DNA from 2 places in the Caballeronia sp. TF1N1 genome. Region 2 is predicted to be linked to the other one. Evidence: riboswitches for the same ligand, from Rfam matches in the RefSeq annotation. Region 2 holds a riboswitch; the other holds the start of a gene.
What was found. Region 2 has a riboswitch for manganese ahead of LDZ28_RS00490 (sodium:calcium antiporter). Riboswitches for the same ligand answer to the same signal wherever they lie in the genome.

Region 1 (4,420 bases), on a different contig from region 2:
GCATCGTGTGGGCGGTGGAGAATGGCACCATCGCCGTGCTGCACGCCTACGACGCCAGCAATCTCGCGCGCGAGCTTTACAACAGCAATCAGGCGGCGGGCGCGCGCGATCAGTTCGGGCAGGGCAACAAGTTCATTACGCCGATGATCGCGAACGGCAAGGTCTATGTGGGGACGCGCAACGGCGTGGGCGTGTTCGGTCTGCGGTGATGCCTGTCATGGACGCGGATTGGTGGCGATGAATTGCTTCACGGCGGCGTAGGCGGGCTTGGGCGTCTGGCCGTCGTCGAGGATTACGCCGTAAGGTCCTTCGCCGCCTGGCGGATCGTCGTAGAGCTGGTAGATCTGCAAGGATTCGATGTCGTAGCGCACCGCGATCGCTCTCAGGTCGCCGAGCATGTCGTTGGCGAGGAAGGCGGCCGCTTGCTGATCGGTGCCGAAGTCGGGCCGCACGCCCATTTCATTGATCCATACCGGCTTGCCGAACCGGGCAAGCGCGCCGATGACGTTGTAGCAACCCGTGCCGCCGCACGCGTGCTCGATGTTGCCCTGGTCGGAGTACCAGTGCCATGCCGTGATATCCCACGTCACGATGGGATGCCCGCCCGAACCGTCCGGCTGTGTGCCGTTCGCGAGCATCGTCACGAAGCCGTACTGCATCCACGCATTGCCGCCCATGACGATCTTTCCCGACGGGTCCATCGACTTGATGCCGGCGATCATGCCTCGGATGACGCCACGCGCAATCTGGAACTTTTGGTTGTCGAAGTCCGTGGGCCGCACGCCGTCCACCCATCCGGCGACCGTTGCCGAGCCGAGTTCGTTGGTGACTTCGTAGTAGGCGTAACGCTGCACACTCACGACGTCGCGCGCGAGCGCATAGGCCGATTGATACGCGGAGTCTTCATCGGCGAAATCGATTCCCATCAAGATCACCGGGTACACAGTGACCCCACCGGCGGCCAGCGCGTTGGCTACATTGGCGAGACGCATGGCGGTTGATTTGCTATACACCTCGTTGCGATACAGTTTGATGCCGAGATCCTGAAGCTGCGCTAATTGTCTGGCGGCGCCAGCGAGATAATAGACATCGCCATAACTGTTGTGACCGTTCATTCCGTAGAATAAATCGTTGGCGACGGGATTTATGGCGGCGGACGCGGCGTGATGACGATAGCGTGAATTATCGACGCTCGATGGCACGTTAGCGCTGTCCGAACCACCGCAAGCGGTTAATAACAGACTTGCTGAAAAGATTGCAGGCAAAACAGGTTTTGTGTTTCTGCAAAAACTAATTAAGCGATGAGCGATTTGCATAATCCAAAATAAGCCGATGACGTGTGCTCGCTTATGTCGCGGAAAATTAAATTCATTCGCGGACGCGAAGACAGGTGAATAGCGCGATGCTGATAACGCGAAGCGCAAGCGGGGCCGCGCCTTTTGCCGATGGGAATGGCGCGGTGCGTCGAGAAATATAGACGGTGGCAGACGGGATAATCAAGACTTAATCGCGTCACTTTCACGAACCGCGCTTATCTTTGCGAGATAATCGAAGATCGGAGGATGTAATCTTAATGGCGACAGCGATTCAGGCTTCAGAAGCAAGCGCGTTGCGAGATTTATTTGGTCGGAAAAATTAAAGCTGAATAGTCAGCGGGCAATGCGCGGCGCATTTGAAAATAGAAAATTCGCGACGCGCCGCCCACGACGTGTTGGAAAGAATAAAAAACGACGTACGCTTCAGACCTTTCTCGTTTCAATCGACTTCGCGCGTTCTCGAATTACGCACCCGATCCAATACCGCGCGGCACTTCGCCAATTTGCCGAAACATGCTCAACCAGTCTTCCAGATGCCACGTCTTCGACACACGGTCATCGCGTATCTCATGGAACGAGTGAATGGCAAATCGAACCGGCTTCGATGTCGCCGCGATGCCCATCAACGGACCGGACTGCGTACCGCTCACTTCCGCGCGCACGCCGACGCGATTGTCCTGCGTGAGCATGTCTAGAATCTCGATGCGCATGTCAGGCAGCGCAGCCGCCATCTCCGCGAAGATGGGAATCATCTGGTCGGGACCGGCTTTGAAGCCGGCCGGCTCAGGCAGATATTCCCAGTCCGACGTCACGGCTTGGCGCAGCAAGTTCACGTCCTTTTGCGCGAAGGCGGCGTAAAGACGCTCGACGGCCGCGCGGGCTTCTGACTGGGTGATGTGTTCTGCCTCCATGGTGCCTCCTGAGCGTTAGGGATGCGGCGTTGCAACCCACTTTAACCCAATGGTCCGGATCGGGTGATCTGTCGTGTTAAGCTCGCATTTCTTCGTTGGGGAGTAGCCGGCTTTCCCGCCCGGGAAAGCGTCCATGTCAACACGCTCGGTCTTTCGACCGTGGCATGGGCAGCCGTCACAGGTTGGCAAGACCATCGACAGAATGCGCTTCCGGTCGGGCGCGCCTTCTGTCCTTGTGCTTGCCCGACCAGACCAGAGCGCTACTCGATGAACCTCGCTTCCACCGTATTCCTTGCTTTCGCCATGTCCACCGACGCCTTCGCCGCCGCCGTGGGCAAAGGCGCGAGCCTGCATAAACCGCGCATCGGCGAGGCGCTCAAGGCGGGAGTCATCTTCGGCGTAATCGAGGCGCTCACACCGCTCGCCGGGTGGGCGCTCGGCCGCGCCGCCGCGCAATACGTCACCGCGTGGGACCACTGGATCGCTTTCGGCCTGCTTTTCGTGCTCGGCGCGCGCATGATCCGCGAAGGCTTAAGCGAATCGGCTCACGAAGAAGAAAAGCCCAACTCACATTCCTTCTGGGTGCTCGCCGTCACGGGCTTTGCCACCAGCATCGACGCGATGGCGGTCGGCGCGGGCCTCGCGTTCATCGATGTCGATATCTTCTCGACCGCCGCGACCATCGGCTTCGCAACCATGCTCATGGTGACCATCGGCGTGATGGTCGGACGGCTGGTCGGCGCGACTATCGGCAAGCGCGCGGAGATCTTGGGCGGGCTGATTCTCATCGGCGTGGGCAGCGTGATCCTTGCGGAGCATCTGGGTTACTTGAGTTGATGCGAAGTTCTGCATGTCGCGTTTGAAATCGCCGCCCATGCCACGAACTCACCACTTCGCCTTATCCGTTCCCGGCGGCACCGATGGCCTCGCGTAACCCGCCGGCGTGCGCTCGAAGCGCGCGCTCGGCGTGACCGCGCGCAGCATGCCGAAACCCGATTTGCTTTCCTCGGTGTATGCGGCGATGTCCGGCCGCGCCGTCTTCAACCCTCCGTCGATACGTCCAAGCCCGCGCAGCCAGTGTCCCGTCTGTGCGAGCGAAACCTCCACGTGCCAGCTACCGCCTTCCGTTTGTTGCTTCCATAGCGCGGCGGCCGCGCCGAATGCCATCAGAAAGCCGCTCGCCATGTCGAGCATCTGCATGGGCAGCGCTCGCGGTTTGCCATCGCCCTGCGCTTCGCCTTCGGCGGCGTTGAAGCCTATCGCGGTCTGCACGAGCGAATCGAAGCCACGCCGATCCGCCCACGGACCTTCCGTGCCATAAGCCGACAAGGACACGTACACGATGCCCGGCCGCCGCGCCACCAGCGCCTCGGGCCCGAAGCCAAGCTCGGCGATCCCGCCCGGCCGATAGCCTTGCGAGAAGACATGCGCCTCATCGATCAGCCGCCACAGCGTCGCGCGACCGTCCTCCGTGCGCAGGTCGAGATGCGCGGAGCGCTTGCCGCGACTCGTCTCGGCGATAGCGGGAATGTTCGGCAGATGCGGCGAATTCACGAGCATCACGTCCGCGCCGAACGAGGCGAGCGCTCGACCGCCCGTGGGACCGGCAAGGATGCGCGTGACGTCCAGCACGCGGATATCGGTCAGCGGGCGCGCGTCATTGTCGAGCGCGGGCAGCGCGAGAGGCGCAGCGTCGCCGATACGCGTGATCTTCAGCAACGGCTGCGCGGCGATGGCTTTGGCTTGCGGCGTCGCATCCCATTCTTCGAAGCTGCGCAGCATCGTCACGACGAGGCCGCGTTCGGCGCACGCGGTTTCGTAATCGTTCGCGCGCCATTCGAGCAGCGCGCGTTCGGCATCGGCGCGCGTGGCGCTGTGCGGGTCGAGACCCAGCACGCGCAACGCGCCATCCTGATGATGCTCGAAGTTTGCGTGTATGCGCACGTAGCCGTCGGCCGTGCGGTAGAGGCCCGAGAATTCACCCCAGGTCTCGGGTTCGGCACCATCGACCGTGAACCAGTCGGTGCATTCGACGGCCGCGTGCGTCATGTCGACGCTCACGCGCTGGCGGTCGACGCCGCGCGCATGAGCCAGCTCGGAGGCCGCGAGCGCTGCCGCCGCGATGGTCGATTGCGCCGCTTCGCCCACGGCGAACGATGACGGAAACACCGGGTCGTGTCCGGGTAGATCGAC
Region 2 (4,420 bases):
CGGTATTGTCGATACGCGCACGACCGCGCTCACCGCCGATCTTTCGAGCATCACGGACCAGCAAACCGCGCTCGCTTCCTACACGGCGCAACTGACCACGACCTACAACGATCAGTTCACCGCGCTCAACACGCTGATGTCGCAGATGGCGACGCAGGGCAGCTACCTGACCGCACTCTTCGGCGGCACCAACAGCGCGGGCGCGCTGGCAAGCAACAAGTCGTAAGGAACGAACATGAACCAGCAAGAAATGATTCAACACGCCTGGGCACTGACCGAGGCGATCGAAGCAGCGGTCAACGAAGAAAACTGGGCGCGCGCGGCCGAACTCACAGAGGCGCGCACGCCGCTCCTGATGGCTGTGGAAGCGAATCAGCCGGCTGAATCGCTCGCGACCATTCGCCGGATTCAGGCGAGCATCGAAGCAACGATGGGCCGTGCGAACGCCGCGCAAGCCATGCTGTCGACGGCGTACCGCAAGTCGATGGATCAGGCGAAAGCCGCCGGACGATATCAACAGGCCGCGCGCTTCTAAAGTTTTTCCAGAACGCGCCGATAACCTTAATAAGAACAACGAGAAGAACGCGTCAGACATGACGCGGCGCTTCGCTCTTGATGCCCGCCTCGCGCGGGCATTTTTTATTTGCGTCGCTCGAAGGCTTCAGCGGCCGAGGGTTAAGGTCAGATAAGCCGCGTACAAGATGCCATTGCCAAGCAATGCCCACAACACCACGCCATTGCCGCGCGCGTTGAAGCGCAGCCATGCCGCCGCCGCGAGCGTGATCAGCACGCCGGTCAGCACTTCCACGCGCGGCTCCCACGGCGTCAGCATGATGCCGATGCCCGGCAGCAAGGTGCCCTGAAATACCATCGCGCCTGTGATGTTGCCGAACGCGAGCGTATCTTTTCCGCGTCGCGCCCAAAGAATGCTGTTCACCTTTTCCGGCAGTTCGGTCGCAATCGGAATGATGATGAGCGAGAGCAAGAGCGGCGATATGCCAAGCGCCGCCGACACGCCTTCCACACCGTGGATGAAGCCCTTCGCCCCGCCGACGAGCAGCACGATGCCGATCAGGAACTGCAGCATGATCGACCCGATACCGTTCGGCAAACCCACGCGCGTGATGAAGAGACGCTCGGGCGCTTCCGTGCCGTGTCCGCTTTCGACAAGACTCGCCGATGCCTTGAACGTGGTGATCACGTAGATCACGTATAAGCCGACGAGGCCGACCGCGAACATCGCCCGCACCTGCCACGCATGATGCGGCACGAACATGGCGCCGGCCGCAATCAGGAACGCGACGAGAAAGAAGTTCAGGTCGCGCGTGAAGCCGCTGCGCTCGGGCATGATCCGGCCGCGCAAGCCACGCGATTTGATGACCGCGAGCGTCATCAGGAAAGTGGAAAGCGTCGCGAGCATGAGTGGCGCGCCGAGAATGGCGCCGACACCGATTTCTTCGTTAACCGAACGGCTCGCCGTGCCGCCTAGCAGCGCGATGATCGGCACGGTCGTTTCCGGCAGCGCCGTGCCGACCGCCGCGAACAGCGATCCAGTCACGCCCTCCGATATGCCGAGCCGTTCGCCGAGATGTTCGAGCGCATTGGTGAAGAGTTCCGATGCGATGAGAATGACCGCGAGCATCAACGCGAGTTCGACGAAGAGCATCGTCATGCGGCACCTCGCGGGAAACGATGCAACGCGCATGCGCGAATGAGCGCGCAGCGAGACAGGGATTTTTGTAGTTGTGGGGACACGATGATTCCACGGTCGGACGTTCAGCGAACCACGATGCGCCATGCGCCGTCCGACCAAGAACGACAAAGCGCATCGATGGTCTCGCCAAACCGCCGGAATGCGACAGCACCGACCGGTCGAACGCGCCACGGCAGCAAGGCCGAGGATGTTGACGCGTTCTCCTTCGCTGATGGAAGGAAGGCTACTCCCCAAAGACCGGGGCAGTGTAGCCTGAGCCGCCCGGTTCGGCAACCCGCACGGCGCGTTCGAGGCATAAGCGTATGCGCAACGATTCGTTGTCGAGCGGCGAGCGCTTCGCTAACCTAGCCGCGCGGATGCGCTACTTGCTCGCCACACGCGCACAGGGTAAAACCAGCCACAAGAACAATCGTAATGTGACCAGCCGGGTCACGGGAGATCTCATGCGCAACACACTTTTCGCTGCCGCCATCGCCGCGACGTTCGCCGCCGCGCCGCTTATCGCAATGGCCAAGCCGCTCACCATCTGCACAGAATCGAGCCCGGACGGCTTCGATGTCGTGCAGTTCAATTCGCTCGTCACGACCAACGCGTCGGCGGATGTCATCTTCAACACGCTCGTGTCATACGACGAGGCCGCGAAGAAAGTCGCGCCCGCGCTCGCCGAGAAGTGGGAGCTCAGCAGCGACGGTCTCACCTACACGTTCCATCTGCGTCCGAACGTGCAGTTCCAGACCACCGACTACTTCAAGCCGACGCGTCCGCTCAATGCCGACGATGTCGTCTTCACCTTCGAGCGCATGTTGTCGGACAGCAACCCCTGGCACAAGATCGCGGGCGCGAGCGGCTTTCCGCATGCGCAATCGATGGGTCTCGTAAAGCTCATCAAGGCCGTGACCAAGGTCGATGACAAAACGGTGAAGTTCGAACTCAACGAGCAGAACGCGACCTTCGTGCCGATCCTCACGATGGGCTTCGCATCGATCTATTCGGCGGATTATGCGGACAAGCTGCTGAAAGCGAACCAGCAAGTCGATCTGAACAGCAAGCCTGTCGGCACCGGTCCGTTCGTGCTCAAGAGTTATACGAAAGACGCGGTGATCCGTTATGACGTGAATCAGAGCTACTGGGGGCCGAAGCCTAAAGTCGATCGCCTGATTTATGCCATCACGCCGGACGCCGCCGTGCGCGCGCAGAAGATCAAGGCGGGCGAATGTCAGATCGCGTTGTCGCCGAAGCCGCAGGACGTGCTCGACGCGAAGAAGGACAAGTCGCTGAAGGTTAGCGAGACGCCCGCATTCATGACCGCGTTCGTCGCGCTGAACACGCAGAAGAAGCCGCTCGATAACCCGAAGGTGCGCCAGGCGCTTAACATGGCGTTCGACCGCACCACCTATACGAAGACGGTGTTCGAAAACACGGGAACGCCCGCGGTGAACCCGTATCCGCCGAACACGTGGAGCTATGACAAGAACATCGCGGCGTACAAGTATTCGCCCGATGCCGCGAAAAAACTGCTCGCGGATGCAGGCTTGCCCAATGGCTTCGAAACGACCATCTGGGTGCGTCCGAACGGTAGTGTGCTGAATCCGAATCCGAAAGCTGGCGCCGAACTGCTGCAGGCGGATCTCGCGAAGATCGGCGTGAAGGCGCAGGTGAAGATCATCGAGTGGGGCGAACTCATCAAGGAAGCCAAGCAGGGCCAGCACGACATGCTCTTCATGGGCTGGGCCGGCGATAACGGCGATCCGGACAACTACCTCTCGCCGCTTTTCAGTTGCAATGCGGTGAAGTCGGGCATCAACTTCGCGCGCTTCTGCGACCCGCAACTCGATAAGCTCATCGCGGATGGCAAGGTCACCTCCGACGTCGCGAAACGCACGAAGGCTTATGTGGACGCGCAGAAGATCATCCACGATCAGGCACTGTGGATTCCGCTCGTTTATCCGACTGCGGCGGCAATCACGCGTGCCAACGTCAGCGGCTACAACGTGAGTCCGTTCGGGCGGCAGAACTTCGGGGCTGTGACGGTGCAGTGAGGGGTTTTACGCGGGCGAGTACCGGATCACCCCGTCCTCGCCCGTCTCGCGCGTAAGCGTGCCATCCAGACACAACAAGTTCAGATGCGCGAGCGCTTCGCCAAGTGCGAAGGTCATCTGATGGATATCGAGCTTGCGCTTGAACATGATCGGCACGATATCTCCCGCGCTGCACGGACGCTGCGTGCACGCCTCGACCACTTCCGCAAGCCGCGCGCGATGATGGTCCCGCAACTGACCGATACGCGTGAGCACGCCGCGAAACGGCTTGCCATGCGAAGGCAAGGCGAGGACATCGGCGGGCAAGTGTTCGTAGCGTCCCAACGATTCGAGATATAGCGCAAGCGGATTGCCTTCTGGCTCGATAGCGAACACGGACACGTTCGTCGAGATGCGTGGCAAAACCATATCGCCGGAAATGAGCAGCTTGTCCGCCGCGCAATACAGCGCACTATGTTCGGGCGAATGACCGTAGCCCGAAATGATTTGCCATTCGCGTCCGCCAATCGCGATGCGGTCGCCATCGCGGATACGGCGGAACTCGGCGGGGATGGAAGGCACGAGCGTCGGGTAATAGCTGTCGCGCTTTCTCAATGCATCGAGCGATGCCTCGTCCGTTAGACCATGCGCCCCGAAGTGCTTCGCCGCGCGCTCGCCGCCCGCGTTC

Region 1: linked by a shared signal. The riboswitch ahead of mntP (manganese efflux pump MntP) and the one ahead of LDZ28_RS00490 (sodium:calcium antiporter) in region 2 are both predicted to bind manganese.

Annotation. Positions count from the first base shown of each region.
Region 1 is NZ_CP084628.1:572,153-576,572, reverse strand. Features, by position in the region: gene LDZ28_RS23340 (PQQ-binding-like beta-propeller repeat protein) at 1-209, shown strand, start outside; gene LDZ28_RS23335 (lipopolysaccharide biosynthesis protein) at 216-1,115, opposite strand; gene LDZ28_RS23330 (ester cyclase) at 1,781-2,227, opposite strand; yybP-ykoY riboswitch at 2,313-2,479, shown strand; gene mntP (manganese efflux pump MntP) at 2,495-3,064, shown strand; gene LDZ28_RS23320 (CoA transferase) at 3,113-4,420, opposite strand, start outside.
Region 2 is NZ_CP084626.1:102,083-106,502, reverse strand. Features, by position in the region: gene fliD (flagellar filament capping protein FliD) at 1-226, shown strand, start outside; gene LDZ28_RS00495 (flagellar protein FliT) at 236-535, shown strand; gene LDZ28_RS00490 (sodium:calcium antiporter) at 662-1,672, opposite strand; yybP-ykoY riboswitch at 1,794-1,958, opposite strand; gene LDZ28_RS00485 (ABC transporter substrate-binding protein) at 2,158-3,753, shown strand; gene LDZ28_RS00480 (MBL fold metallo-hydrolase) at 3,760-4,420, opposite strand, start outside.